Regions from separate parts of the Pseudomonas sp. AN-B15 genome, predicted to be linked through region 2. Evidence: riboswitches for the same ligand, from Rfam matches in the RefSeq annotation. Region 2 holds a riboswitch; the other holds the start of a gene.
The links. Region 2 has a riboswitch for cobalamin ahead of cobW (cobalamin biosynthesis protein CobW). Riboswitches for the same ligand answer to the same signal wherever they lie in the genome.
Positions count from the first base shown of each region.

Region 1 (14,482 bases), 1.4 Mb from region 2:
GCCTGTGGTGGGCTCCCACGCCAGGCCGTTGGGGTTACGAATGCCCGAGGCGAAGATCCGGTGATTGCCCGTGGCGCGATCCACTTCCCAGATCGCGGCGCGACCTTCCTCTTTATCCAGACCATTCTCGCCGACATTGCTGTTCGAGCCGACGGTGACATAGAGCTTGCTACCGTCCTTGCTGGCGATGACGTTCTTGGTCCAGTGATGGTTCAGCGTACCGCCCGGCAGGTCGGTAACCTTGATCGGCTGTGTGTTGATCTCCGTCGCACCGGGTTCGTAGTGGAAGCGCAGCAGGCGATCAGTGTCAGCGACGTACAAATCGTTGCCGACCAGGGTCATGCCGAACGGCGAGTTGAGGTTCTGCAGAAACACCGTGCGGGTCTCGGCCACGCCGTCGTGATCGGCGTCGCGCAGCAGGGTGATGCGGTTCGGGCTTGGCACGCCGGCACCGGCTTTGCCCATGACTTTCTTCATCACCCAGCCGCGAATACCGCTGCTGTCATCCGGTTTCGGTGGCGCGTTGGTTTCCGCCACCAATACGTCACCGTTGGGCAGCACGTAGAGCCAGCGTGGGTGATCGAGGCCTTCGGCAAATGCAGCCACTTGCGTACCGGCTGCGGCGGTCGGTTTGCCACCTGCAGGCCAGCCGACCGCTGGGGCGATGTTCACCGTCGGGATCAGGGTTTTGTTCGGTTCAGGCAGTTTCGGTGACGGTCCAGTGCCGTCGGAAACTTGCAGGCTGGAGGATTCACCGCAGGCGGCGAGCCCTCCGGCGAGAGCGATGACGAGAGCGAGTCGGGTTTTGCGCATTGCTGATCTTCCCTATGAATGCATGCTTAATCATAGAGAACCCTGCGCACCCGATGGTTCAACCGCTATCCGCGGGCCTCTTTGAACAGCACGGCGATGCCCGGGTGATAATTGCCCGCTTCGCTGCGCAACTTGCGGTAGGCGTAGGGGAAATACCAGGCCACGGCGCAGCAATGCTCCTTTTGCAGGTCGTCGACCATGTCCTGCAACTCTTCGGGGCTGGCGCTGTGCTGGGCCTTCTGCGGGGCGACGAACAGGCAGCCGAGCTTGAGGTCGCTGGCGAAGCTGATGCGTTTGGCATCGCTGGTGATGTCCAGCAGGGCCTGGGTCAGATTGAGGTTGTTGACCCGTGGCCAGCGCTGGGTCGCCTGGAGGTAGGCGCGGTCTTCGGCCCCGGCGATGAACAGGTCGGCGCGGGCATTGCGCTCGCCGTCCTCGTTCTGTTTGCGGGTGGTGGTATCGCAGAGGGTCACCAGTTCGGCCATCCAGGCCGCAGCGGAAAGCAAGCCGAGATTGGCTTTCTCGTCATGCCAATAGGGCGTGTCGTTGTCACCGCGTACCGCGTTGTAACGGTCAATACAGTCAAACCAGCGTTCAAGCACCGGGCGCAGGAATTCCAGGCGCGGGTTGCTGATGATCATGCCTTGCATCGTCATCATCCTTATTGTTGTGGTGTGCTTTTTCAATCAAAAGCATGGCTCTTTGATATCACTTGTCTCAGTGTGGCACAAGATTGGCGTCAGATAATTGATCGGCGGCAGTTATTCGCCCGACGGCCCCCTCTTTAATTGACGCTCCACCCCCAACCCTCTAACCTTCGCGGCTTGTTTCAGGTGCTCTGTGACGCGTGTCGACAGAGTGAAACAGGGAAGCCGGTGAGGGTTGTCTTCAGGTGAAGCACGATCACGATCCCGGCGCTGCCCCCGCAACGGTAAATGAGTGAAAACTGCGCATTGAGCCACTGTGTCGACCGACGCGGGAAGGCGCGCAGTCGGGCGATTCGCCGCTCATGAGCCCGGAGACCGGCCTGATCCATCCAGCGGCATCACGGTGGGCGATGCCAGGCTTTTTGCCGTCTGTTCTTGTGCCTGCCCGCCGTTATCCAGCCTCAACGGAGAGCTCCCCCATGACCGATTCCCCCGAGCGCGACGAACGCCATCTGGCGCGTATGCAGCGCAAAAAAGCCGTGATCGACGAACGCATCGCCAATTCCCCTGACGAGTGCGGCCTGGTGCTGGTGTTGACCGGCAATGGCAAAGGCAAAAGCAGCTCGGCGTTCGGCATGCTTGCCCGTGCCATGGGCCACGGCATGCAGTGTGGCGTGGTGCAATTCATCAAGGGCCGCAATAGCACTGGTGAAGAGTTGTTCTTCCGCCGCTTCCCCGAGCAAGTGCGTTTTCACGTGATGGGCGAGGGTTTCACCTGGGAAACCCAGGATCGCCAGCGTGACATCGCCGCCGCTGAAGCTGCGTGGGCAGTGTCCCGCGAGCTGCTGCGTGATCCGTCGATCGGCCTGGTGGTGCTGGATGAACTGAACATCGCCCTGAAACACGGCTACCTCGATCTGGATCGAGTGCTCAGCGACCTGCAGGCGCGTCCGCCGATGCAGCACGTGATCGTCACCGGTCGCGCGGCCAAGCCGGAAATGATCGAAATGGGCGATACCGTCACCGAAATGGGCATGCTCAAGCACGCCTTCCAGGCCGGCATCAAAGCGCAGAAAGGCGTCGAACTTTGAATCAACCACGTCACTGCCCGGCGGTACTGATCGCCGCGCCGGCCTCCGGTCAGGGCAAGACCACTGTCACCGCCGCGCTCGCTCGCTTGCATCGCAACCAGGGGCGCAAGGTGCGCGTGTTCAAGTGCGGCCCGGACTTCCTCGACCCGATGATTCTCGAGCGCGCCAGCGGTGCGCCGGTGTATCAACTGGACATGTGGATGGTTGGCGAGCAGGAAAGCCGCCGCCTGTTGTGGGAAGCCGCCGCCGAAGCCGATCTGATCCTGATTGAAGGCGTGATGGGCCTGTTCGACGGCACGCCGTCCAGCGCTGATCTGGCGCGCCATTTTGGTGTGCCGGTGCTTGGTGTGATCGATGGCACCGCCATGGCCCAGACCTTTGGTGCCCTGGCGCTGGGGTTGGCGCGCTATCAGCCGGACCTGCCGTTTGCCGGGGTGCTGGCCAACCGAGTCGGCACCTTGCGTCATGCGCAATTGCTCGAAGGCAGTCTCACCGAAGGTCTGCGTTGGTACGGCGCGCTGTCGCGGGAAACCGGGATCGAGTTGCCGAGTCGCCATCTCGGTCTGGTGCAGGCCAGCGAATTGAATGATCTGGACCTGCGTCTCGACGCGGCCGCCCAAGCGTTGGCCAGCAGTTGCGAGGTAGCGCTGCCACCGGCCGTGGAGTTCGCCGCGCCTGAAGTGATCCCTGCCGAACCGCTGCTCGACGGCGTGCGCATTGCCGTCGCTCGTGACGAAGCCTTTGCCTTCACCTACGGCGCCAGCCTCGATCTGCTGCGGGCGATGGGCGCCGAGTTGAGTTTCTTCTCGCCGATCCGCGATACGCAGTTGCCCGACGCCGACAGTCTGTATCTGCCCGGTGGCTACCCGGAATTGCACCATGTGGCGCTGGGGCAAAACACCGCGATGCTGGATGCGATTCGCGCGCACCACGCTGCCGGCAAACCGCTGCTTGCCGAGTGCGGCGGCATGCTCTATCTGCTCGACGCGTTGACCGATGTCGAAGGCACCCGCGCCAAACTGGTCGGGCTGCTGCGCGGTGAGGCGGTGATGCAAAAACGTCTGGCGGCACTGGCACTGCAAGCGGTGGATTTGCCAGAAGGTTCGTTGCGCGGCCACACCTATCACCATTCCCTGACCAGCACCGAACTGACGCCGATTGCCCGGGGAGTCAGCCCGAATGGCGGGCGCGGGGCGGAGGCGGTTTATCGGGAGGGGCGGATGACGGCGTCGTACGTGCATTTTTACTTTCCGTCGAATCCGGCGGCGATTGCCGCATTGTTTGCGCCAGATCTCAAGGCCGCCATCGCTGGCAAGCCAGCTCCCACAGTGGCCGGTGTCATGCCTGAAGAAACGCGATTCCCTGTGGGAGCTGGCTTGCCAGCGATGGGGCCATGATCGACAACGCCTATTCCGAGGCCGAACGCGCAGCCGTCTACCGAGCCATCGCCGAGCGCCGCGACATGCGCCACTTCACCGGCGGCACGGTCGAGCCGGAGCTGCTGCGCCGTCTGCTCGAAGCCGCGCATCAGGCGCCCAGCGTCGGTCTGATGCAGCCATGGCGCTTTATCCGCATCAGCGATCGCGCCCTGCGTGGGCAGATCCAGAACCTCGTCGAAGAAGAACGCGTGCGTACCGCCGAAGCCCTCGGCGAGCGCAGTGACGAGTTCATGAAGCTCAAGGTCGAAGGCATCAACGACTGCGCCGAAGTGCTGGTCGCGGCGCTGATGGACGATCGTGAAAAACACATTTTCGGCCGTCGTACGCTGCCGGAAATGGACATGGCCTCGCTGTCCTGCGCGATTCAGAATCTGTGGCTGGCGTCCCGTGCCGAGGGGCTGGGCATGGGCTGGGTGTCGCTGTTCGAACCGCAGGCGCTGGCCGATCTGCTGCAGTTGCCGGCCGGGGCCAAGCCATTGGCAGTGTTGTGCCTGGGGCCGGTCAAGGCATTCTATCCGGCGCCGATGCTGGTACTCGAAGGGTGGGCGCAGGCGCGGCCGCTCAATGAGTTGCTGTACGAAAATTATTGGGGAGTGAGTCAATGAGTGTGGCGTTGTTGAGTGTCGCCGCAGTCACGCTGGATGCGCTGCTGGGTGAACCGAAACGCTGGCATCCGCTGGTGGCGTTCGGCAATTTTGCCGGGCGCATCGAGCGCCGATTCAATGCGGGCGGACGCGGCTGGCGCAGTCACGGGGTCACCGCGTGGGTGATCGCGGTGCTGCCGCTGACCTTGCTCGCCACCGCGTTTTCCTGGGCGCCGTACGTGGGCTGGATCGTCGAGATTCTGGCGCTGTATTGTGCCCTCGGCATGCGCAGCCTCGGTGAGCATGTCGCGCCGGTAGCCTGCGCCTTGCGCGCTGATGATCTGGAAGAAGCACGCAAACGCGTCGGTTATCTGGTCAGCCGTCAGACCAGCGAACTGGACAGCACCGCCGTCGCCCGCGCCGCCACTGAATCGGTGCTGGAAAACGGCAGTGACGCGGTGTTCGCCGCGCTGTTCTGGTTTGTCGTGGCCGGTGCGCCGGGCGTGGTGCTCTATCGCCTGAGCAATACGCTCGACGCAATGTGGGGCTATCGCAACGAACGCTTCGAGCGCTTCGGCTGGTGCGCGGCAAAAATCGACGACGTACTCAACTACATTCCGGCCCGACTGGTGGCGCTGACCTACGCGCTGCTGGGCAACACCCGGCTCGCCTGGAAATGCTGGCGCAGCCAGGGCCCGCAATGGGACAGCCCCAACGCCGGTCCGGTGATGGCGGCTGGCGCCGGTGCGTTAGGCGTCGAACTGGGCGGCCCGGCGATCTATCACGGTGAACTGCATGAGCGTCCGCAACTGGGCGAAGGTGCGCCGGCGGATGCCGATTCGATTGATCGCGGCTGGCAATTGGTCCAGCGCGGGGTATGGTTATGGCTGCTGATTCTCTGCGTGGGGGCTGAATTCTATGCTTGAGCACGGTGGCCGGCTGCGCAAGGCTGCACTCGATTACGGGATTGCCGAGGCCGACTGGCTCGACCTGTCCAGCGGGCTTGCGCCGTGGCCATTTGCGGTGCCGCAGATTCCGTTGCGCGCCTGGGCACGCTTGCCGGAAACCGACGACGGCCTGGAGCAGGCCGCGTGTGATTACTACGGTGCTTCGCAGGTGCTGCCGGTGGCCGGTTCGCAAATGGCGATCCAGCTGCTGCCGCGTTTGCGCCGTGCCGGCAAGGTCGGTGTGTTGTCGCCGTGTTATGCCGAGCACGCCGAAGCCTGGCGTCGCAGTGGTTATATCGTGCGCGAAGTGCTGGAGCAGGAAGTGGAATTCTTTCTCGACAGCCTCGACGTGCTGGTGGTGGTCAATCCGAACAATCCCACTGGCCTGAGCCTGACCCCGGCGCGGCTGCTCGACTGGCATGCGCGGCTGGCCCAGCGCGGCGGCTGGCTGGTGGTCGATGAAGCGTTCATGGATAACACGCCGCAGCTGAGCCTGGCCTCGCACACTCATCAAGTTGGCCTGATCGTGTTGCGCTCGTTCGGCAAGTTTTTTGGTCTGGCGGGGGTGCGTCTGGGGTTTGTGCTGGCCGAGCGCAAGTTGCTCAGGTTGCTCGCGGAACAGGTCGGACCGTGGGCGGTGAGCGGGCCGACACGGGTGCTCGGTCAGGCCTGTCTGCAGGACACTGAAGCGCACACTCGGCAACGTATTCGCAGCGATGAGGCCAGTGAACGTCTGGCGCTGCTGCTGGAGCGTTATGGCTTCAAACCCCATGGGGGTTGTGCGTTGTTTCAGTGGCTGATCACCGAGCACGCGCAAGCGCTACACGAATTCATGGCGCGACGCGGGATCCTTCTGCGCATCTTCACCCACAACAGCAGTTTGCGTTTTGGCCTGCCCGCCAACGCCGCTGAAGAAGCGCGCCTCGAACAAGCGCTGCAAGCCTTTGCCAAGGAATCGAAATGACCACCCTGATGGTGCAAGGCACCACCTCCGACGCCGGTAAAAGCACACTGGTGACGGCGCTGTGCCGCTGGGCCACCCGTCAGGGCGTGGCGGTGGTGCCGTTCAAACCGCAGAACATGGCGCTCAACAGTGCGGTGACCGCCGACGGCGGCGAGATTGGCCGGGCGCAAGCGGTGCAGGCGCAAGCCGCGCATCTCGAACCGCACACCGACATGAACCCGGTGCTGCTCAAGCCCAACAGCGACACGGGCGCGCAGGTGATCATCCATGGCCGCGCGGTCACCAGCATGAACGCAGTGGCGTATCACGACTACAAAGCCATCGCCATGCAAGCGGTGCTCGCGTCGCACGAGCGGCTGAGCACGGCCTATCCGCTGGTGATGGTTGAAGGCGCTGGCTCGCCGGCCGAAATCAATCTGCGTGCCGGTGACATCGCCAACATGGGCTTCGCCGAAGCGGTGGATTGCCCGGTGCTGCTGATCGCCGACATCAATCGCGGCGGGGTGTTTGCGCATCTGGTCGGCACGCTGGAGTTGCTGTCGCCGAGCGAGCAGGCACGGGTCAAAGGTTTCATCATCAATCGTTTTCGCGGTGACATCGCCTTGCTGCAACCGGGCCTCGACTGGCTGGAACAACGCACTGGCAAACCGGTGGTCGGCGTGCTGCCGTACGTGATGGATCTGCATCTGGAGGCTGAGGACGGTATCGACCAGCGTCAGACCGACAAGGCCGAGCAAGTGCTGAAAGTGGTGGTGCCGGTGCTGCCGCGTATCAGCAATCATACCGACTTCGATCCGCTGCGTTTGCATCCGCAGGTCGATCTGCAATTCATCGGCCCGGGGCAGGCGATCCCTGCCGCCGACCTGATCATCCTGCCCGGCTCGAAAAGCGTGCGCAGCGATCTTGCCTATTTACGTGCCAATGGCTGGGACGCGGCGATCAATCGGCACTTGCGCTATGGCGGCAAGTTGCTGGGGATCTGCGGCGGTCTGCAAATGCTCGGCGAGCAGGTGCACGATCCGCTGGGCCTGGAAGGCGCGCCGGGCTCCAGTGCCGGCCTGGGTTTGCTGGCGTTCGAAACCACGCTGGAAGCCGAGAAGCAATTGCGCAATGTGCGCGGGCATCTGGCGCTGGAAAACGCCGAGGTCAGTGGCTATGAAATCCATGCGGGCGTGACGGTGGGGCCGGCGCTGGAGAATGCGGCGGTGCATCTGGATGATGGTCGTTGCGATGGCGCGCAGAGTCTGGACGGGCAGGTTTTTGGCACTTATCTGCATGGCTTGTTCGAATCACCGCAAGCCAGTGTCGCGTTACTGCGCTGGGCCGGGTTGAGTGATGTGCAGACGGTGGATTACCACGGCTTGCGCGAGCGCGATATCGAGCGGTTGGCGGATCTGGTGGAGCGGCATCTGGATACCGATTTGTTGCGTGAGCTCTGCGGGATTTGAGTGGCCTGCCCAGGCCCCATCGCTGGCAAGCCAGCTCCCACAGGGGAGTGAGGTGTTTCAGCCACTGCGATCACTGTGGGAGCGGGCTTGCTCGCGAAGGGGCCGGTGGCCTCAACACATAATTTTCAGGATGTCCCCATGCTCCAACTGATCCTCGGCGGTGCCCGCTCCGGCAAAAGTCGCCTGGCGGAAAAACTCGCCAGCGACAGCCAGCTGGCGGTCACTTACATCGCCACCAGCCAGCCGCTGGACGGCGAAATGAACGAGCGCGTCGCTCATCACCGCGCCCGGCGTCCGGCCGAATGGGCACTGATCGAAGAACCCGTAGAACTGGCCCGCGTCCTGCGTGAAAACGCCGGCGCCGAGCGTTGCCTGCTGGTGGACTGCCTGACCCTGTGGCTGACCAATCTGCTGATGCTCGATGACGCCGCGCGTCTCGCCGCCGAGCGCGAAGCCCTGCTGGACGGCCTGGCGTCATTGCCGGGAGAAATCATTTTTGTCAGCAACGAGACCGGAATGGGTGTCGTGCCGCTGGGCGAATTGACTCGCCGCTACGTCGATGAAGCCGGTTGGCTGCATCAAGCTCTGGCCGAGCGTTGTCAGCGAGTCGTCCTGACAGTCGCCGGCCTGCCCCTGACCCTGAAAGGACCTGCGTTATGACTCAAGCGTGGTGGTTGAACCCGTGCCAATCCGTAAATACCGAGATCGTTGAACAAGCGGCGGCGCGCCAGCAGCAACTGACCAAACCGGCCGGCTCCCTTGGTCGCCTCGAAAGCGTGGCGGTGCAATTGGCCGGGTTGCAGGGGCAGATCAAACCGACGCTGGAGCAGGTCTGGATCGCGATTTTTGCCGGTGATCACGGTGTGGTCGCGGAAGGTGTTTCCGCCTTTCCGCAGGAAGTCACCGGGCAGATGCTGCTCAACTTCGTCAGCGGCGGTGCGGCGATCAGCGTGCTGGCGCGCCAGCTCGATGCGCAGCTGGAAGTAGTCGATCTGGGCACCGTGACACCGACGTTGAATCTGCCGGGCGTGCGTCATCTGAACATCGGCCCGGGCACGGCGAACTTCGCCAAAGGCGCGGCGATGACCCAGGCGCAGGGCGAACTCGCCTTGCAGGCCGGTCGTGACAGTGTGCTGCGAGCCAAAGCGGCCGGCGCACAGTTGTTCATCGGCGGCGAAATGGGCATCGGCAACACCACTGCCGCCAGTGCGCTGGCGTGTGCCTTGCTCGATTGCCCGGTGGCGCACCTGACCGGTCCCGGCACCGGGTTGAACGCCGAAGGCGTCAGCCATAAAGCACAAGTGATCGAGCGCGCACTGGCGCTGCACGCGGCGCAACGTGGCGATGCGCTGCAAACCCTGTTCAACCTCGGCGGTTTTGAAATTGCCGCACTGGTCGGCGCGTACCTGGCGTGTGCGCAGGAAGGCGTCGCGGTGCTGGTCGACGGCTTTATCTGCACGGTCGCCGCGTTGGTCGCGGTGCGGCTGAATCCGGCCTGCCGCGAGTGGCTGCTGTTCGGCCATCGTGGCGCCGAGCCGGGCCATCGTCACGTGCTGGAAACCCTCAATGCCGAACCGCTGCTGGAACTCGGTTTGCGTCTGGGCGAGGGCAGCGGGGCGGCGTTGGCTGTGCCGCTGTTGCGTCTGGCCTGCGACCTGCACGGGCAGATGGCGACGTTCGCCGAAGCGGCGGTGGCGGATCGTCCGGCATGACGTTGCGTCTGGACCTGCTGCGCCACGGTGAGACTGAGCTGGGCGGCGGTTTGCGCGGCAGTCTCGATGATGCGCTCACCGAAAAAGGTTGGGCGCAGATGCGTGCCGCCGTGATCGCCGGAGGGCCGTGGGATCGCTTGATCAGCTCGCCGTTGCAGCGTTGTGCGCGGTTTGCCGCCGACCTGGGCGAGCAGTTGGGGCTGCCGGTTCATTTGGATAAAGATCTGCAAGAACTGCATTTCGGTGCCTGGGAAGGGCAGAGCGCAGTGGCACTGATGGAGACCGATGCCGAGGCGCTGGGGTTGTTCTGGGCCGATCCGTATGCGTTCACGCCGCCACAGGGTGAGCCGGTCAGTGATTTTGCGGCGCGCGTGCTGGGCGCGGTTGCGCGGTTGCATCAGGCCTATGCCGGTGAACGCGTTCTGCTGATCAGTCATGGCGGCGTGATGCGTCTGTTGCTGGCGCAGGCGCGAGGTTTGCCGCGTGAGCAGTTGCTCAATGTCGAAGTCGCGCATGCTTCGCTGTTCGCGCTCAGCGTCGAGGCCGATGGCGTGCTCAAGGAAGGTCACTGAGATGCTGCCACTGTGGATCGCCTTGCAATTTCTCAGCAGCTTGCCGATTCGTCTGCCGGGGATGCCGGAGCCGCAACAACTCGGGCGTTCGCTGTTGTTTTATCCGCTGGTGGGGTTGCTGTTCGGGGTGATCCTCTGGGTATTCAACCTGGTATTGGCCGGCGCGCCGTTGTTGTTGCATGCGGCGCTGTTGCTGACGGTGTGGGTGCTGCTCAGCGGCGCGCTGCATCTGGATGGTCTGGCTGACAGCGCCGACGCCTGGCTTGGTGGTTTCGGTGATCGCGAGCGCACGCTGACGATCATGAAGGACCCGCGCAGCGGGCCGATTGCCGTGGTGACGCTGGTGTTGGTGTTGCTGCTGAAGTTTTGCGCGTTGTTGGCGCTGGTCGAGCAAGGGCACGCGGTGATGTTGATCATCGTGCCGCTGCTGGGGCGCGCGGCGTTGCTGGGGCTGTTTCTGACCACACCGTATGTTCGCGCGGGTGGGTTGGGGCAGGCGTTGGCTGATCATCTGCCGCGCCGGGCCGGTTGGTGGGTGCTGGGGGCAAGTGCGCTGGCCTGCTTGCTGATTGCCGGGGTGAAAGCGATTGTTGCACTGGTTGTCGCGTTCGTCGGGTTTGTCTGGCTGCGGCAGGTGATGATGCGGCGGTTGGGCGGGACCACGGGCGATACGGCGGGAGCGTTGCTGGAATTGCTGGAGGTGGCGGTGCTGGTTGGGGTTGTGTTGGTCTGACAGGTGCCTGTTGCCTGTTCGGACCTCATCGCTGGCAAGCCAGCTCCCACAGGTATTGAGGCGTTTGCAGATTTTTTGAACACTTGCAAAAAACTGTGGGAGCTGGCTTGCCAGCGATGGGGAAGTGTCAGACGCCACAATCCTTATTGATAAACTCATGTGTAACTTGATTTAACACAGTCGCGGGTATATACACGCATCATGCTTCCTTCTCAGTGTTTGTGCACCAACCTGCGTCGCGCCGCTCGTGGCGTCAGCAGGCATTACGACGGCGCTCTCGACGGCTTCGGGATCAACGTTGCCCAGTATTCTTTGCTGTGCAACCTGCAGCGTCTGGATCAGCCGAGCATCTCGGAACTGGCCGAAGCCATGGGCCTGGATCGCAGCACTTTGGGGCGCAACCTGCGGGTACTCGAAGGCGAGGGCCTGGTGGCGCTGGCCGAGGGCGAGGACATGCGCAACCGCATCGTCCGGCTCACCGAAACCGGTGCACAGCGCCTTGCGGCAGCGCTGCCGGCCTGGGAAGCGGCGCAACAGCGATTGATCGATCGCCTGGGCGCCGAGAAGCGTGAAACCTTGCTGCGACTGTTGGACGAACTGGCCTGAAGGCCGGTTTTTCCGGATTTAAGCGGGTATATACCCGCGAACGGAGAATAACAATGACATCGATGTGGCGTACGTGCGGTTGGGTGTTGCTGGGAAGTGCGCTGATTCTGGCGTTGTCATTGGGCGTGCGGCACGGCTTCGGCCTGTTCCTGTCGCCGATGAGTGCACAGTTCGGCTGGGGGCGCGAAGTGTTTGCCTTCGCCATCGCTTTGCAAAACCTGATCTGGGGGCTGGCGCAGCCGTTCACTGGCGCGCTGGCTGACCGATTCGGTGCGGCCAAAGTGGTGCTGGTCGGCGGCGTACTCTACGCTCTGGGCTTGGTGTGCATGGGTCTGTCCGATTCGGCGCTGACCTTGTCGCTGAGTGCGGGTCTATTGATCGGTATCGGCCTGTCCGGCACCTCGTTTTCGGTGATCCTCGGCGTGGTCGGGCGTGCGGTGCCACCGGAAAAACGCAGCATGGGCATGGGCATTGCCAGTGCCGCCGGCTCCTTCGGTCAATTTGCGATGTTGCCGGGCACACTGGGTTTGATCGGCTGGCTCGGCTGGTCGGCGGCGTTGCTGGTGCTGGGCCTGCTGGTGGCGCTGATCGTGCCGCTGGTGAGCATGCTCAAGGACAAGCCGCTGCCGGTGCTGGGCCATGAGCAGTCCTTGTCTGAAGCACTGCGCGAAGCCTGTTCGCACTCGGGGTTCTGGCTGTTGGCATTCGGCTTTTTCGTCTGCGGCTTTCAGGTGGTGTTCATCGGTGTGCATCTGCCGACCTATCTGGTTGATCAGCATCTGCCGGCCACGGTCGGGACCACGGTGCTGGCGCTGATCGGGCTGTTCAATATCTTCGGCACTTACACTGCTGGCTGGCTCGGCGGGCGCATGTCCAAACCGCGTCTGCTGACGGCGTTGTACCTGTTGCGTGCAGTGGTGATCGTGCTGTTCCTGTGGCTGCCGGTGACGACGACTTCGGCGTACCTGTTCGGCATGACCATGGGCTTCCTGTGGCTGTCGACGGTGCCGTTGACCAACGGCACCGTGGCGACCTTGTTTGGTGTGCGCAATCTGTCCATGCTCGGCGGTATCGTGTTCCTCTTTCATCAACTTGGCTCGTTCCTCGGCGGCTGGCTGGGTGGCGTGGTGTATGACCGTACCGGGAGTTATGACTTGATCTGGCAAGTGGCGATTCTCTTGAGTCTGCTGGCGGCCGCGCTGAACTGGCCGGTACGCGAGCGTCCGGTGGCGCGTCTGCAGCCGGCGGTCGGTGCCGTATGAAGCGTTCCTGGCCGCGCATCGCCTTTACCGCACTCGGCGCGCTGTTGCTGGCGCTGGTGTGGTGGGGCTGGCATCAGGGCGGCCTGGCGTTGATGCAGTTGGGCCTGGGCGCTTGCTTGTAGGCTTGGATGGCGAGTAACGTCGGGAGTCTGATGACTGCTCAAAGGATGCCCGACATGCTCATGCGCTGGTGTGCTGTACCTGCGTTGCTGATGGCGTTGACCGGATTGGCCCAAGCGGCCGATTGCCCGGAGGCGCTGCAAGGTTCGTTGCCCAAGTTGCGCGCCAAGGAATCCGTCGATTTGTGCCAGCGCTACGCCGGCAAACCGCTGGTGGTGATCAATACCGCCAGTTTCTGTGGCTTCGCCCCTCAGTTCGAGGGCCTCGAAGCGCTCAATCAGCATTACAAGGCGCAAGGCCTGGAAATGCTCGGTGTGCCGTCCAATGACTTCAAGCAGGAGTCCAAGGACAGCGCCGAAACCGCCAAGGTCTGCTACGCCAACTACGGCGTGACGTTCACCATGACCGAGCCGCAGAAGGTCCGAGGCGACGATGCGACTCATCTGTTCAAGGTGCTGGCCGAACAGAGCAGTGCGCCGAAGTGGAATTTCTACAAGTACGTGATCGATCGGCAAGGCAAGGTGATTGCCAATTTCTCCAGCCTGACCAAGCCGGATGATCCGGAGTTTATCGCGGCAGTTGAAAAGGCCATTGCCTCAAAACCACTGCAACCCTGACCCTGTAGGAGCTGCGGAACGCTGCGATCTTTTGATCTTAAAAAACAAGATCAAAAGATCGCAGCCTCGTTTCACTCGACAGCTCCTACAGGTTGTAAATCTCAGGCACAAAAAAGCCCCGCTTTCTGCAAAGAGAGCGGGGCTTTTCTGTGGGCGAGGGTTTAGCCTCGCCGTGCAGCATCAGAAGCGGTAAGTAGCGCCAACACCGAAACCGTTTGCCGAGTTTTCATACTTGGCGTCGTAGGTCTGGCCACGATCGTTCTGGTTGTGGACCTTGACCGACTCTTCTTTCAGGTACGAGTAAGCCACGTCGATGGTCAGGTCTTCGGTCGGGCTCCAGCCGGCACCGATGCTGAAGATTGTGCGGTCGCCAGTAGGGATGCGTGGCGAGCGGTCGACGTTGTTGGTCGGCGACTGGTCGAAGGTCAGACCGGTACGCAGTACCCATTCCTTGTTCAGCTGGTACGAAGTACCCACGGCGTAAGCCCAGGAGTCGTGCCAGTTCTGGTCTTCGGTGATCTCGCCGAACTGACCCGCCAACAGCGGCTGCACGCCGGAGTTCTTGACGGTGATCTTTTCCAGCTGGCTCCAGCGGGTCCAGGTGCTACCGGCGTAGACGTTCCAGCGATCGTTGATCGCTTGAGTGATGGAGAAGTCCACCGATTCAGGCGTGGTGATCTTCAGCGAAGCGTCGTACTTCTGCTCGGCGCCCAGACCGACTGCGCCCAACACGCTGTAATTGACCTTGGTGTTGCCTTCGAGCTTGTAATCGACTTTCGAGTGGTAGGTCAGACCCAGACGCGTGGTGTCGGTGGCTTGTACCAGCACGCCGATGTTGTAGCCCAGCGCGGTGTCGTCACCCTTGATCTTGACCTTGCCGTCCGGCGCGGCCTGGGTGATCGACAGGTTGGATTCCAGCGTACCGTC
Region 1 covers NZ_CP049737.1:1,843,850-1,858,331, forward strand. The annotation lists gene GTQ41_RS08510 (sorbosone dehydrogenase family protein) at 1-813, opposite strand, end outside; gene GTQ41_RS08515 (hypothetical protein) at 879-1,463, opposite strand; cobalamin riboswitch at 1,628-1,859, shown strand; gene cobO (cob(I)yrinic acid a,c-diamide adenosyltransferase) at 1,940-2,551, shown strand; gene GTQ41_RS08525 (cobyrinate a,c-diamide synthase) at 2,548-3,948, shown strand; gene bluB (5,6-dimethylbenzimidazole synthase) at 3,945-4,595, shown strand; gene cbiB (adenosylcobinamide-phosphate synthase CbiB) at 4,592-5,500, shown strand; gene cobD (threonine-phosphate decarboxylase CobD) at 5,493-6,485, shown strand; gene GTQ41_RS08545 (cobyric acid synthase) at 6,482-7,933, shown strand; gene cobU (bifunctional adenosylcobinamide kinase/adenosylcobinamide-phosphate guanylyltransferase) at 8,072-8,593, shown strand; gene cobT (nicotinate-nucleotide--dimethylbenzimidazole phosphoribosyltransferase) at 8,590-9,645, shown strand; gene cobC (alpha-ribazole phosphatase family protein) at 9,642-10,217, shown strand; gene GTQ41_RS08565 (adenosylcobinamide-GDP ribazoletransferase) at 10,219-10,950, shown strand; gene GTQ41_RS08570 (MarR family winged helix-turn-helix transcriptional regulator) at 11,152-11,556, shown strand; gene GTQ41_RS08575 (MFS transporter) at 11,610-12,818, shown strand; gene GTQ41_RS28790 (hypothetical protein) at 12,815-12,940, shown strand; gene GTQ41_RS08580 (glutathione peroxidase) at 12,995-13,555, shown strand; gene GTQ41_RS08585 (OmpP1/FadL family transporter) at 13,736-14,482, opposite strand, start outside.
Region 1: linked by a shared signal. The riboswitch ahead of cobO (cob(I)yrinic acid a,c-diamide adenosyltransferase) and the one ahead of cobW (cobalamin biosynthesis protein CobW) in region 2 are both predicted to bind cobalamin.

Region 2 (14,482 bases):
GCCGCTGCGGCCCGCGCGCATTTCGCTGGCCTCAGGATCGAGCAGGGTGAACAGCGTGGCCTTCTCGGTGTGATCCGGGCAGGCCGGGTAACCCGGTGCCGGACGGATACCGGAGTACTGCTCTTTGATCAGCGCTTCGTTGTCCAGCACTTCGTCCTTGGCATAACCCCAGTGTTCTTTACGCACTTGCTGGTGCAGCCATTCGGCGCAAGCTTCCGCCAGACGGTCGGCGAGGGCTTTGACCATGATCGAGTTGTAGTCGTCGCCAGCGTCCTGATAAGCCTTGGCCACTTCTTCGGCGCCGATGCCGGCGGTGGTGATGAACCCCCCGACGTAATCGGTCACTTCGCTGTCTTTCGGCGCGACGAAGTCGGCCAGCGAGAAGTTCGGCTTGCCGTCGGTCTTGATGATCTGCTGACGCAGATGATGCAGGCGCGCCATGGGCTTGCCGTCATCGCCGTACAGCTCGATATCGTCGTCGTGTACCTGATTGGCCGGCCAGAAACCGAACACCGCACGGGCGCTGATCAGCTTCTCGTCGATCAGCTTGGTGAGCATTTCACGCGCATCCTTGTACAGCGCGGTGGCGGCTTCACCGACCACTTCGTCTTCGAGGATGCGCGGAAACTTGCCGGCCAGGTCCCAGGAGATGAAGAACGGCGTCCAGTCGATGTATTCGGCCAGCACGTTGAGGTCGATGTTATCCAGCACGCGGGTGCCGGTGAAGGTCGGTTTGACCGGCGTGTAGCTGGCCCAGTCGAACTGCGGCTTCTTGGCGATCGCCGCCGCGTAGCTCAGGCGCTCGGTACGGGCGCTGCGGTTGGCGGTGCGCTCACGCACGTCGACGTAATCGGCGCGGGTCTTCTCGACGAATCCGGCCTTGAGTTCCTTGGACAGCAACTGCGTCGCGACGCCGACCGCACGCGAGGCGTCGGTCACGTAGACCACCGCATCGTTGCTGTACTTCGGCTCGATCTTCACGGCGGTGTGCGCCTTGGAGGTGGTCGCGCCACCGATCATCAGCGGCAGGTGGAAATCCTGACGCTGCATTTCCCGGGCAACGTGGACCATCTCGTCCAGCGACGGGGTGATCAGGCCGGACAAGCCAATGATGTCGCACTTTTCTTCCTTGGCGACCTGAAGGATTTTCTCCGCCGGGACCATCACGCCGAGGTCGACGATGTCGTAGCCGTTGCAACCCAGCACCACGCCGACGATGTTCTTGCCGATGTCGTGCACGTCGCCTTTTACCGTGGCCATCAGGATCTTGCCCTTGGCTTCCGGCTTGTCGCCTTTTTCCAGTTCGATGAACGGGATCAAATGCGCCACGGCTTGCTTCATCACGCGGGCGGATTTGACCACCTGCGGCAGGAACATTTTGCCGGCGCCGAACAGGTCGCCAACGATGTTCATGCCGGACATCAGCGGGCCTTCGATGACTTCGATCGGGCGGGCAAATGACTGGCGCGACTCTTCGGTGTCTTCGACGATGTGGGTGGTGATGCCCTTGACCAGCGCATGCTCCAGACGCTTGTTGACGTCCCAGCTGCGCCACTCTTCGGTCTCGGCTTCCTTGACGCTGCCGTCGCCCTTGTACTTGTCGGCGATGGCGAGAAGGGCGTCGGTGCCTTCCGGCGTGCGGTTGAGGATCACGTCTTCGACGGCGTCGCGCAGTTCCTGCGGGATCTGGTCGTAGATCTCCAGCTGACCGGCGTTGACGATACCCATGGTCAGGCCGGCGCGGATCGCATACAGCAGAAACACCGAGTGGATCGCCTCACGCACCGGGTTGTTGCCGCGGAACGAGAACGACACGTTGGACACGCCACCGGAGCTCAGCGCATACGGCAGTTCGTCACGGATGTAGGCACAGGCATTGATGAAGTCCACAGCGTAATTGTTGTGTTCTTCGATGCCGGTGGCCACGGCGAAGATGTTCGGGTCGAAGATGATGTCTTCCGGCGGGAAGCCGACTTCGTTGACCAGAATGTCGTAGGAGCGTTTGCAGATCTCTTTCTTGCGCGCCTCGGTGTCGGCCTGGCCGGCTTCGTCGAAGGCCATGACCACCACTGCCGCGCCGTAGCGTTTGCACAGCTTGGCGTGATGGATGAACTGCTCGACGCCTTCTTTCATGCTGATCGAGTTGACGATGCCCTTGCCTTGAATGCACTTCAGACCGGCTTCGATGACTTCCCATTTCGACGAGTCGATCATGATCGGCACGCGGGAGATGTCCGGCTCGCCGGCGATCAGATTGAGGAAGGTCACCATGGCCTTCTTCGAATCGAGCATGCCTTCGTCCATGTTGATGTCGATCACCTGGGCGCCGGCCTCGACCTGCTGCAGGGCGACTTCCAGGGCTTCGGTGTAGTTGTCTTCACGGATCAGACGGGCGAACTTCGCGGAGCCGGTGATGTTGGTGCGCTCGCCAACGTTGACGAACAGCGAGCTGCGATCGATGGTGAACGGCTCCAGACCCGACAGGCGGCAGGCCTTGGGGATGTCCGGAATCTGCCGCGGCGCGTAACCGGCGACGGCTTTGGCGATGGCTTCGATGTGGCCCGGAGTGGTGCCGCAGCAACCGCCGACGATGTTGAGGAAACCGCTTTGGGCGAATTCTTCGATGACCTTGGCGGTGTCCACCGGCAATTCGTCGTACTCGCCGAATTCGTTCGGCAAACCGGCGTTCGGGTGCGCCGACACGTGAGTGCTGGCCTTGTTCGACAGCTCTTCCAGATACGGACGCAGTTCGCTGGCGCCGAGGGCGCAGTTGAGGCCGACCGAGATTGGCTTGGCGTGGGCCACCGAGTTCCAGAACGCTTCGGTGGTCTGGCCCGAGAGGGTGCGGCCGGACGCATCGGTGATGGTCCCGGAAATCATGATCGGCAGTTCAATGTGCAGTTCTTCGAAGACGCCTTGTACGGCGAAGATCGCGGCTTTGGCGTTGAGCGTGTCGAAGATGGTTTCGATCAGGATCAGGTCGACGCCGCCCTCGATCAGGCCTTTGGTGGCTTCGGTGTAGTTTTCCACCAATTCATCGAAGGTGACGTTGCGGTAGCCTGGGTTGTTCACGTCAGGCGACAGCGAGCAGGTACGGCTGGTCGGGCCGAGTACGCCAGCAACGAAGCGTGGCTTGTCCGGGTTCTCGGCGGTCTTGGCGTCGGCCACCTTGCGCGCCAGACGCGCGCCTTCTACGTTTAATTCGTACGCCAGTTCTTCCATGCCGTAGTCAGCCATGGAAATGCGCGTGGCGTTGAAAGTGTTGGTTTCCAGAATGTCGGCGCCGGCATCCAGATAAGCCTTTTCGATGCCGCCGATCACGTCCGGACGGGTGATCACCAACAGGTCGTTGTTGCCCTTGACGTCGCTCGGCCAGTCGGCGAAGCGTTTGCCGCGATAATCCTGCTCCTCGAGCTTGTAGCTCTGGATCATCGTGCCCATGCCGCCATCGAGTATCAGGATGCGCTCTTTGAGGGCTTGCTTGAGAGCTTGAAGGCGGACGCTGCGATCGGACATTGGGACTACTCGAAAAGACCATGACGAAGGGCCGGGATCATAGCAAACCTGTGCGCTTTTGGAGCATGTGCCGCTTTTGCATGAATATCGCTCATGTTGGTACGGGCGTCATACTGTAGAATCGCGGACGTTTTTTTCTGGATCGGGATCAAGGGCATGTCGTACCGCGTCATCAGCATTTTCTTGCTGTTTTTAAGCTGGGGCGCCGTGGCGCAGGAACCCGCGATCTCTGCTGCTATTTCGTACACCCGAGACATCCAGCCGATCTTCACCGAGAAATGCGTGGCCTGCCATGCGTGCTACGACTCGCCGTGCCAGCTCAACCTGGGCAGCGGTGAAGGCGCTGGCCGTGGCGCGAGCAAGATGCCGGTCTACGACGGCGAGCGCACTCAGGCTGCGCCGACCACGCGACTGTTCTACGACGCTTTCGGCAAACGTGCGTGGCAGCAGAAGGACTTCTATTCGGTGCTCGACGCTCAGGGCAGTCAGGCGGCGCTGATGGCGCGCATGCTGGAACTGGGCCACAAAACCCCGCTGACACCGAATGCCAGGCTGCCGGAAGAGATCGTCCTCGGCCTGCAACGGGAAAACCTGTGTGCGATGCCCGCCGAGTTTGAAGGCTATGCCGGCGCCCATCCGAAAGAAGGCATGCCGCTGGCGGTGACCGGCCTCACCGATCAGCAATACCAGACCCTGCAACGCTGGCTGGCGTCCGGTGCGCCGATCGACGAACAAGGTTTGGCCCCGAGCGCCAAAGAAGCGCTGCAAATTGTGCAGTGGGAAAACCTGCTCAACACGCCGGGTGCGCGGCAGAGTCTGGTCGGGCGCTGGTTGTTCGAACACTGGTTCCTGGCGCATATCTATTTCAAGGACGGCGAGCCGGGGCACTACTTCCAGTGGGTGCGGTCGCGCACGCCGACCGGGCAGCCGATCGACCTGATCGCCACCCGACGCCCGAATGACGACCCGGGCACTCAGGTGTATTACCGCCTGTGGCCGGTGCAAGGGGTGATTGTGCACAAGACCCACATCACTTATCCGCTGAGCGCGGCGAAGATGGCGCGGGTCAAGAGCTTGTTCTACAGCGGCAACTGGCAAGTCAACGCGTTACCGGGGTACGGGCCGCAGAGCCGGGCCAACCCGTTCGCCACGTTCGAAGCGATTCCGGCGCAGGCGCGCTACCAGTTCATGCTCGATAACGCCGAATACTTCGTCCGCACCTTCATTCGCGGGCCGGTGTGCCGTGGGCAGATTGCGACGGATGTGATCCGCGATAACTTCTGGGCGCTGTTCCAGGCCCCGGAACACGATCTGTACATCACCGACCCCAACTATCGCGGCCAAGCCACGCCGTTGCTGGCAATGCCGGGGCAGAACGATGACGTCGGCAGTGTCCTGAGCCTGTGGCACAACTACCGCAACAAGCGCAACGAATACGAAGCCCTGCGCCGCGATAGCTACGCCGACCAGCCGCCGCCGAGCTGGTCGACCCTGTGGGCCGGCAACGACAACGCGCTGCTGAGCATTTTCCGCCACTTCGACAGCGCTTCGGTGACCAAAGGCCTGATCGGCGAAGTGCCGCAAACGATGTGGCTGTTTGACTATCCGCTGCTGGAGCGCACTTATTACCAGTTGGCAGTCAACTTCGATGTGTTCGGCAACGTCTCCCATCAGGCGCAGACCCGTCTGTATTTCGACCTGATCCGCAACGGCGCCGAACAGAACTTCCTGCGTCTGATGCCGGCCGATTCCCGTGAGGACTATCTCGACGATTGGTATCAGAGCAGCGGCCAGTTCAAGATGTGGCTCGACTACGAAGCCATTGACGACGACAAACCGACCGGGCTGAAGCTCGATCCGAAGGACCCGAAATACGACTTCGCCATGCAACTGCTGGCACGCTACGGCGACCTCAATGCGCGGCCGGATCCGATCAACCGCTGTGATGGCGCCTACTGCTCGCGGCCGAACATTGATCCGGCGTTGCAGAACGCCGAACAGGCGCTGAGCCGCCTGACGTCACGACCGGCCGCCGGTCTCAAGGTCATCGACCAATTGCCGGAAGCCACCTTGCTGCGCATCGAAACCCGCAGCGGCAAACGCGAGGTCTACAGCTTGCTGCGCAACCGTGCGCACAGCAACGTGGCGTTTCTGTTGGGCGAATCCCTGCGCTATCAGCCGGGACTCGACACCTTGACCATTTATCCAGGCGTGCTCAGCAGTTACCCGAATTTCATGTTCAACATTCCGGCCGCGCAAGTCCCGGAGTTTGTCGATGCCATGGAAAGCGCCAAGGATGCCGATCGCTTCGAGAAAATCGTCGAACGTTGGGGGATCCGTCGCAGTCATCCGCAATTCTGGTTCTATTTTCACGACCTGAGCCAGTACATCCACGAAACCGAACCGGAGGAAGAGGGCGTGCTGGACATGAACCGCTACGAGAATCTTTGATCGTTGAGATCGACCTGCTGTCCCAACTCCAAGCAACACCGCAAAGCCCCTGTAGGAGCTGCCGAGTGCAACGAGGCTGCGATCTTTTGATTCTTTAACAACAAAGATCAAAAGATCGCAGCGTGCCGCAGCTCCTACAGGGGGGCGGAGGTGATTCAGGAATTGTGCACGGGAGCCGATCATGTTGATTTCAGTGCAGGCCCTGCGCGCGCTTGCCGCGTGGACCGTGGTCTGCCATCACTTCATGCAGATTTTCTTCGACTTCAAGGCGCGCGGCCCGGTCGGGCAGTTCTTCATTGATAAAGGCGCAGTCGGCGTCGATGTCTTCTTCGTCATCAGCGGGCTGGTGATCTTCTTGTCTACCGAAAGCAAAACGCTGCCTCCGGCGCGGTTTCTGCTGTATCGACTGTCGCGCATAGTGCCGGCGTACTGGCTGTACACGCTGCTGATGGCCTTGCTGGTGGTGTTCGCCCGGCCGCTGTTACCGGATCAGACGGTGGACTGGGCGCATGTCCTGCTGTCGCTGCTATTCATTCCTGCGCAAAATCCCGGCGGTTATGGGATCTATCCGACGCTGAATGTCGGCTGGACGCTCAATTACGAAATGCTTTTCTATGTGTTGTTCGCCTGTGCGCTGGTGTTCCGCTGGCAGGTGCGCTTGCTGGTGGTTGGCGCGTTGCTGTTTTCGGTTTGTCAGGCGTTTGGCTGGATCAACGAGTTTTACCGTTCGGACATCGTCTACGAATTTTTGCTGGGGATCGGCATTGGCGTGCTCTATCGCCGGGGCTGGATCGGTGCAGGTTTATGGCTGCCGCTGTTGGCGATGGGCGCCGCGTTGTCGGCGATCTATCACCTGGCGCCGGCGCCAAGGCTGTTGAACTGGGGCGTGCCGAGCGCGGTGCTGGTGATGGCGTGCATGGCACTGGAGCGCTATGTCGAGCACAACCGCGTGATGAAATGGCTCGGTGACTGTTCCTATTCGGTGTATCTGATGCACGTATTGGTGCTGTCGGTTGGCGGTTTTATCGCGCGACGCTACGGAATCAACCCGTATCTGATGTTCATCGTCTGCGCGGTGGCTATCGCTGTGGGGTCATGGTTGAGCTACGAATGGGTAGAAAAACGCAGCTATCGGTGGCTTAAAGCACGGATCGATGGTGAACCGCTGCGCGTACCGGTCGAGAATCTTTCCCGACAAAAATACTAGGACTTTGTCCGGCGCAATGATTGGCGTAAACTGCGCCCAAGCCTGCGAGGAGTTTCCATGACCGCTATTACCATTACCGACGCCGCCCACGATTACCTGGCCGATCTGCTCTCCAAGCAGAACACCCCGGGTATCGGCATCCGCGTCTTCATCACCCAGCCTGGCACCCAGTACGCCGAAACCTGCATTGCCTACTGCAAGCCGGGCGAAGAAAAACCTGAAGATACCGCGCTGGGGCTGAAAAGCTTCACCGCCTATATCGACTCGTTCAGCGAAGCGTTTCTCGACGATGCCGTCGTCGACTACGCCACCGACCGCATGGGCGGCCAGCTGACCATCAAGGCGCCAAACGCCAAAGTCCCGATGGTCAACGCCGACAGCCCGGTCAACGAGCGCATCAACTATTACCTGCAAACCGAAATCAACCCGGGGCTGGCCAGCCACGGCGGTCAGGTCAGCCTGATCGATGTGGTCGAGGACGGCATTGCCGTGCTGCAGTTCGGCGGCGGCTGCCAGGGCTGCGGCCAGGCCGACGTGACCCTGAAGGAAGGCATCGAGCGCACCTTGCTTGAGCGTATTCCAGAGCTCAAAGGTGTGCGCGACGTGACCGACCACACGCAGAAAGAAAACGCCTACTACTGAGTAAGGTGTTCACTGCGAACATGAAAAACGGCGCCCCGTGAGCGCCGTTTTTTTATGTCCTTTTGTAGCGAGGGGATTTATCCCCGATGGGGTGCGAAGCAGCCCAAGAAATGGAACTGCTGCGCAGTTCATCGGGGATAAATCCCCTCACCACAGGTTTTTTATCCAGCCACAAAACTCATCTGACTCAGGGTCTGTAGAGATGTGCATGCCCCGCGCGATACAGCGATGACTCGCTGAACACCTCACTGCCCAGCACCCGACCCACCAGAATCAACGCCGTACGCCGAAACCCCTTGGCCGCAACCTTCGCCGCAATGTCCTCCAGCGTCCCCACCACCCAGTCCTGATCCGGCCACGTCGCCCGGTGAATCACTGCAATCGGGCAATCCGCGCCGTAATGCGGCAGCAGTTCAGTGATGATTTTCTGCAGATGATTGACCCCCAGGTGAATCGCCATGGTCGCGCCATGTTGTGCCAGATCGCCGAGTTCCTCGCCGGCGGGCATCGCGGTTTTGTCCGCATAGCGGGTCAGAATCACGCTCTGTGACACATCCGGCAGCGTCAGCTCGGCGCCAAGCAAGGCTGCACAGGCGGCAGTGGCGGTGACGCCGGGGATGATTTCGAACGGAATATTCAACTCGCGCAGATAACGAATCTGCTCGCCAATCGCACCGTACAGGCTCGGATCACCCGAGTGCACCCGCGCCACGTCCTGGCCCTTGCCGTGGGCGGTTGTGATCAGTTCAATGATCTGCTCCAGATGCAATTCGGCGCTGTTGACCACCGTTTCCGCCTGATGTCCCGCGAGCACGGCGGCCGGCACCAGCGAGCCTGCGTAAATGATTACCGGGCAACTGCGAATCAGTCGCTGGCCTTTGACGGTGATCAATTCCGGGTCGCCGGGGCCGGCGCCGATGAAGTAGACGGTCATGAAGACATCCTGTGAAAAACGGGGCAGGGCAACGCTTCAGATGAAGATTGCTCATGATCAAACAGGGGGGATTATCGGGAATTTACGCAGCGCCGGCCAATGCCAGTGTCGCCTGAGCGTATTTCTGCCGGGAAATCAGCAGCTTTGCCGGTGCCTGAATCAACTGCTCGGCCAGGGCCAGGGCGGCACTTTCCGCCACACCGTAGCAACCGGTGCGCTCATAGGCAATCTGCGAGTGATGGCTCAGTCGCTGCTGGTAAATGGCCAATTCTTCGCTGCTGAAATACAACAGCGGCAGCGCCAGTTGGCTGGCCAGTTCCTGCAGACCGGGTTCATCGCGTTTCAGGTCGATGCTGGCCAGGGCCTTGACCGCCTCGAGTTCTATACGATGCGCCTGCAACGCCTGATCGAGTAACGCGCGCAGCGTGCTGGCCGGGCAGCCGCGCTGGCAGCCCAGGCCGACCACCAGGGTCGGCGCTGCGCGGTCATCGGTCATGCGTGGTATTGACCAGCGCTTTTGCGGCGGAACAACCAGGCGCTGATCAGGCCCAAGGCCAGCCAGAACGCCACGTTGGTCAGCTGCGAAGCGATTTTGAACTGGGCTTCCAAGGCTTCCGGAGCGAGCATCGAATGCACTTCCGGTTGCGGCGCGCCGATCACATGCGGCACGGCGAGGATCGCCACGCCCAGCAGCTTCATCAGCCAGTGACGGCTGAACACGATGAGGGCCAGGCCGACTGCGGTGGAAGCGGCGGTGCCGATCCACCACGTTTGCCGCGACGCCAGATCGGCGGCAGCGGTGCCCGGCAGTTCAGGCGGCAGGCCGAGGGTCGGCGCGAGGACGAAGGTCGCGTAACCGGCCAGGCCCCAGAGCAGGCCCTGCGAAGTTTTGGTCGGTGCACGCAGGGTGTACAGGCCGGCGAGCATCAGCGCGAAACCGACCGCCACCACCAGATTGCCGCCGGTGGTCGAGACCACACGCTGCCAGCCGTCTTCCGGCTCCCAGGCTTCAGCGTCGTGAGTGTGTGCGGTCGTACCGGCGGCGTGTTCGTGAACGGCCACCGGTTCGGATTTTTCGAAAGTTTCAGCCTGCAGAATCAGTGGCGAGACCCAGAAGCTTTGCAGCAACGTCAGCAACAGGGCGGCCAGCAGGCCGGTGAAGCCTGCAGTTTGCGCGATACGCTTGATCATGTCGGCTGGTCTCAGTGGCACGGGAACGCGGCGCTGTGGCGGGTATCGTGAGCGGCGTTGTGCACCGCTTCGATGTGCGAGAAACCGGCGAAGTAAACGAGGCTGGCGCCCAGGATCGACGCGAAAATGGCGGCGGTCAGGCGTTGGCTCAAAGTGGCGGTGCTGGAGATGTTGTCGGTGTTGCTGCCGGTGCTGCTGATGATCGACATGGCGCTTCCCTCTGGAGTGTCAGCGGGTGATATAGAGCGCATGAAAACCCCTGCGAGTCGCGCACGCAGAGGTTCGAACAGCGCCCGCCCACCGCGGGTTTGTTATGTTCAGCGACGCGAAATGCGCGCTGTGTGTTGCGGGCCGGTCTCCGGGCTCACGAGGGGTTGGCGTCAGGCCGACCTGCAAGCATCACCTTCCCATGCCGCAATGGCACAGTGGATTCGACGCTTCGCTCGCTTACCGTTGCGGGGGCAGCACCGGACTGACATGGCTTTGAGTAAAGCACATGATTCACCGGTTTCCCGTTTCACCCTGTGAAGGGCACCCGTAACAAGTTGTGTAGGAGAGCATGGGTTGGGGAAACTAGTCAATTTTGTGGGTGGATCCGTTGCTGCGGTAACGGCCACTTAGGGTTCCGCCCTTACGGCGGGTCACTTTTGGCAAACGCCCCAAAAGTAACCAAAAGGTCTATGCCCTGACGTTCGGCCCTCGCTTAGGCTCGGGTTCCTTCGCTGCGGGATTCATCCGGGGGGCAGCGCCTACGGTTTGCTTCGCTGCACCTCCTCTCGCTGTGTTTGGCTGCGCCAAACGGTCGCTGCGCTCCCACCCCCGGATAAATCCCTCCACTCAGCCTGCCGACGGGCCCTCAGATCAAGAGCGGTACTCGAGCTAACGCTCATCGTGTTGAGTGGTGAAAAGCGGGTGCGGTCTGCTGTGACTTTTGTGGGAGCTGGCTTGCCAGCGATGGCGGCCTGACAGCCGACCAATCACCAACTGAAAACACCCAATCCCATGTAGGAGCTGCCGAAGGCTGCGATCTTTTGATCTGCTTTGGCTTTGGCTTTGGCTTTGGCTTTGGCTTTGGCTTTGGCTCTGGCTCTGGCTTTTGATGTGGCTTTTGACCTTCAGCCCCTTCGGCAGGCCGAGCGTAGGTGTCCATCAGGGGGTAGGCGCGCAGCGCCGTGCGGCGAAGCCGCATGCATCGAGAGGAGGTGCAGCGAAGCAAACCGTAGGCGATGCCCCCGGATGGACACCGTAGCGAGGGAACACTGAGCCTCAGCGAAGTGCCGTACGCCGGGGCAAAGCCTTTTGGGTTACCTTTTCGGCGTTTGGAAAAGGTGACTCGCTGTAAGAGCGAAACCGCCAGCGGCGACACCCGCAGAAACGGATATGCCCCCAATCCAAAAAAAACCAGACCCCGTAACCCGAGGTCTGGCAAAAGTGACCCGCCGCAACGGCGAAACCGTAATCAGCAACCCCCGCAGCAACGGATATGCCCCCAATCCAAACATTGACCCATCCTCAACCCATGCGTAGCCTTGCACCTTCGAGGTTCTTCGGCCCACGCCGAAGCTAAGAAGGGAACGCGGTCGAAGCCGCGGCTGCCCCCGCAACTGTGAACGGTGAAGTTCGTTGCCACGCCACTGCCAGCTCAATCCACTGAGCCCGCGGGAAGGCGCAGCGAATGCCAGGCCCATGGCCTGAACACCGTCAGCCAGGAGACCTGCCTCGTGACAGATTTCTCACTACAACCGGGCGGGGTGATCCGGTGGCGAATTCTTCCGCGCGCACGCCCGCAGCGGATCTCGTCCCGCATGCCCGCCACCTTGCCAAAGGGCATCCGATGAAAACACTGGCCAAACTCCCCGTCACCATCGTCACCGGTTTCCTCGGCTCGGGCAAAACCACCTTGCTGCGCCATATGCTCGACAACGCTCAGGGCCGCCGTATCGCGGTGATCGTCAACGAGTTCGGCGAGCTGGGTATCGACGGTGAGATCCTCAAGCAATGCACCATCGGCTGCACCGAAGAAGAAGCCACCGGCCGTGTCTACGAACTGGCCAACGGCTGCCTGTGCTGCACGGTGCAGGAAGAGTTCTTCCCGGTGATGCGCGAACTGGTCGCCCGTCGCGGTGATCTCGATCACATTCTGATCGAGACGTCCGGTCTGGCCCTGCCAAAACCCTTGGTTCAGGCTTTCCAGTGGCCGGAAATCCGCAGCGCCTGCACCGTGGACGCGGTGATCACCGTGGTCGACAGCCCGGCCGTGGCCGCCGGGACCTTTGCTGCGTTCCCGGATCAGGTTGATGCCCAGCGCAAACTCGATCCGAACCTGGATCACGAGTCGCCGCTGCACGAACTGTTCGCCGACCAACTGGCCAGCGCCGATCTGGTGATCCTCAACAAGGCCGACCAGACCAGCCAGGAAGACCTCGCTCGCGTGCGCGCTGAAGTCGCTGAAGAACTGCCGCCAGCAGTAAAAATCATCGAAGCCAGCAACGGTCGCCTGCCGCTGGACGTGTTGATTGGTCTCGGTGCCGGATCCGAAGAACACATCGACAGCCGTCACAGCCATCACGATCACCACCACGACGGTGATGACGACCACGATGACCACGATCACGACGCCTTCGATTCGATCTCCATCGAACTGCCGCAAGCCGACGAAAGCCTGCTGCTCGACGCGCTGACGCAACTGGTTGTGCAGCACGGCATCCTGCGTGTGAAGGGCTTCGCGGCGATTCCGAACAAGCCGATGCGCCTGTTGATTCAAGGCGTGGGCACGCGTTTCGACAAGCACTTCGACCGCCAGTGGGGCGCTGACGAAGCGCGCGTCACTCGTCTGGTGTTGATCGGTCAGGAACTCGACGCTGCGCAACTCGAAGCGCAACTGCGCGCCGCGCTCAGCGTTTAAGCCATGCACCTGCTCAGGACCCAGCCCGGCGGTTTCGTGTCGGATGACAACATTGCCGACCTTGGACAAACCCCCGCCGAGCTGGTGATCCTGTGCAGCGGCGACTCCAGCCTGGCGCTGCTCGCCGAAGCGGCGCAGCAACTGCCCGAGGATTACCCGAGCCTGCGCCTGGCCAATCCGATGCAGGTGCAGAATCACGCTTCGGTCGATCTGTATGTCGATGAGGTGCTGCGGCACGCCAAGGTCATCCTGATTTCGCTGCATGGCGGCATCGCCTACTGGCGTTATGGCGTCGAGCGTCTGGTGGAATTGTCCGAGCGCGGCGTGCAGGTGATTCTGGTACCGGGGGATGACCGTCCGGACCCGGAACTCAGTGACCTGAGCACCGTACCCGCCGAAGATCGCGACCGTCTCTGGCAGTTTTTGCGTCAGGGCGGGATGGGCAATGCGCTGGGCTTCTTCCATTGTCTGGCCAGCCGCTGGCTGGCGCGGGATTACGCCTGGGGCGAGCCGCAAGCGCTGCCGCGTACGGCGATTTACCACCCACAGAAAAACACCGCCGCACTGAGCGACTGGCAAGCCGATTGGCTGCCCGGTCAACCCGTGACGGCGGTGTTGTTTTATCGCTCGCATTTGCAAGCGGCGAACACCGCGTTCATCGATGTGTTCTGCCAGCGCTTGCAGGCGACGGGGCTCAATCCGTTGCCGATCGCCGTCGCCAGCCTGAAAGAACCCGGCTGTCTGTCAGTGGTCGAGGACTGGCTGGATGAGGTCGAAGCTGCGGTGATCCTCAACACCACCGGCTTCGCGCAATCCAGCCCGGAAGCGCCGCACCTGCGGCCGTTCCGGCGCAATATTCCGGTGATTCAGGCGATCTGTGCCCAGGACAACGAGCCGGGCTGGCGCGACAGCGAGCAGGGTCTGGGACCACGAGATCTGGCGATGCACATTGCCTTGCCGGAACTCGACGGGCGCATCATCAGCCGGCCGATCAGCTTCAAGGATCTGGCCTGGCGCAGCGAGCGCAGTCAGTCCGACGTGGTCTGCTACCGGGCGCAACCCGAGCGCATGGATTTCGTCGCTGAACTGGCCCGGCGCTGGAGCGATCTGGCGCGGCTGCAGAACGCTGAAAAACGCATCGCACTGATTCTCGCCAACTACCCGACCCGCGACGGTCGCATCGGCAATGGCGTCGGCCTCGACACGCCAGCGGCGGCGTTGAATATCCTGCGCGCGTTGCAGGCCGAAGGCTTTCCGTTGACCGCTGAGTTGCCGGACAGCGGCACCGCGTTGATCCAGCAATTACTCGGCGGGGTCAGCAACGACCTCGACAGCATCGACCTGCGCCCGTGTCAGCAAAGTCTGGCGATGGACGCCTACCTGGCGATGTTCAATGCGCTGCCCGAGGCCAATCGCGCGGCAGTGCTGGAACGCTGGGGCACGCCGCAAAACGACCCGATGTGCCGCGACGGGCGAATGATGATCGCCGGTCTGCGCTTCGGCCTGACCTTCGTCGGCATTCAGCCGGCGCGCGGTTATCAGGTCGATCCGAGTGCGGTGTATCACGACCCGGATCTGGTGCCGCCGCACGGCTATCTGGCGTTCTATTTCTGGCTGCGCAACACCTACGGTGCGC
Region 2 covers NZ_CP049737.1:3,280,341-3,294,822, reverse strand. The annotation lists gene metH (methionine synthase) at 1-3,516, opposite strand, end outside; gene GTQ41_RS14765 (fatty acid cis/trans isomerase) at 3,673-5,967, shown strand; gene GTQ41_RS14760 (acyltransferase) at 6,149-7,174, shown strand; gene nfuA (Fe-S biogenesis protein NfuA) at 7,232-7,816, shown strand; gene cobM (precorrin-4 C(11)-methyltransferase) at 8,004-8,750, opposite strand; gene GTQ41_RS14745 (cobalamin biosynthesis protein) at 8,833-9,246, opposite strand; gene GTQ41_RS14740 (CbtA family protein) at 9,243-9,941, opposite strand; gene GTQ41_RS14735 (CbtB domain-containing protein) at 9,953-10,150, opposite strand; cobalamin riboswitch at 10,273-10,495, opposite strand; cobalamin riboswitch at 11,465-11,678, shown strand; gene cobW (cobalamin biosynthesis protein CobW) at 11,776-12,846, shown strand; gene cobN (cobaltochelatase subunit CobN) at 12,850-14,482, shown strand, end outside.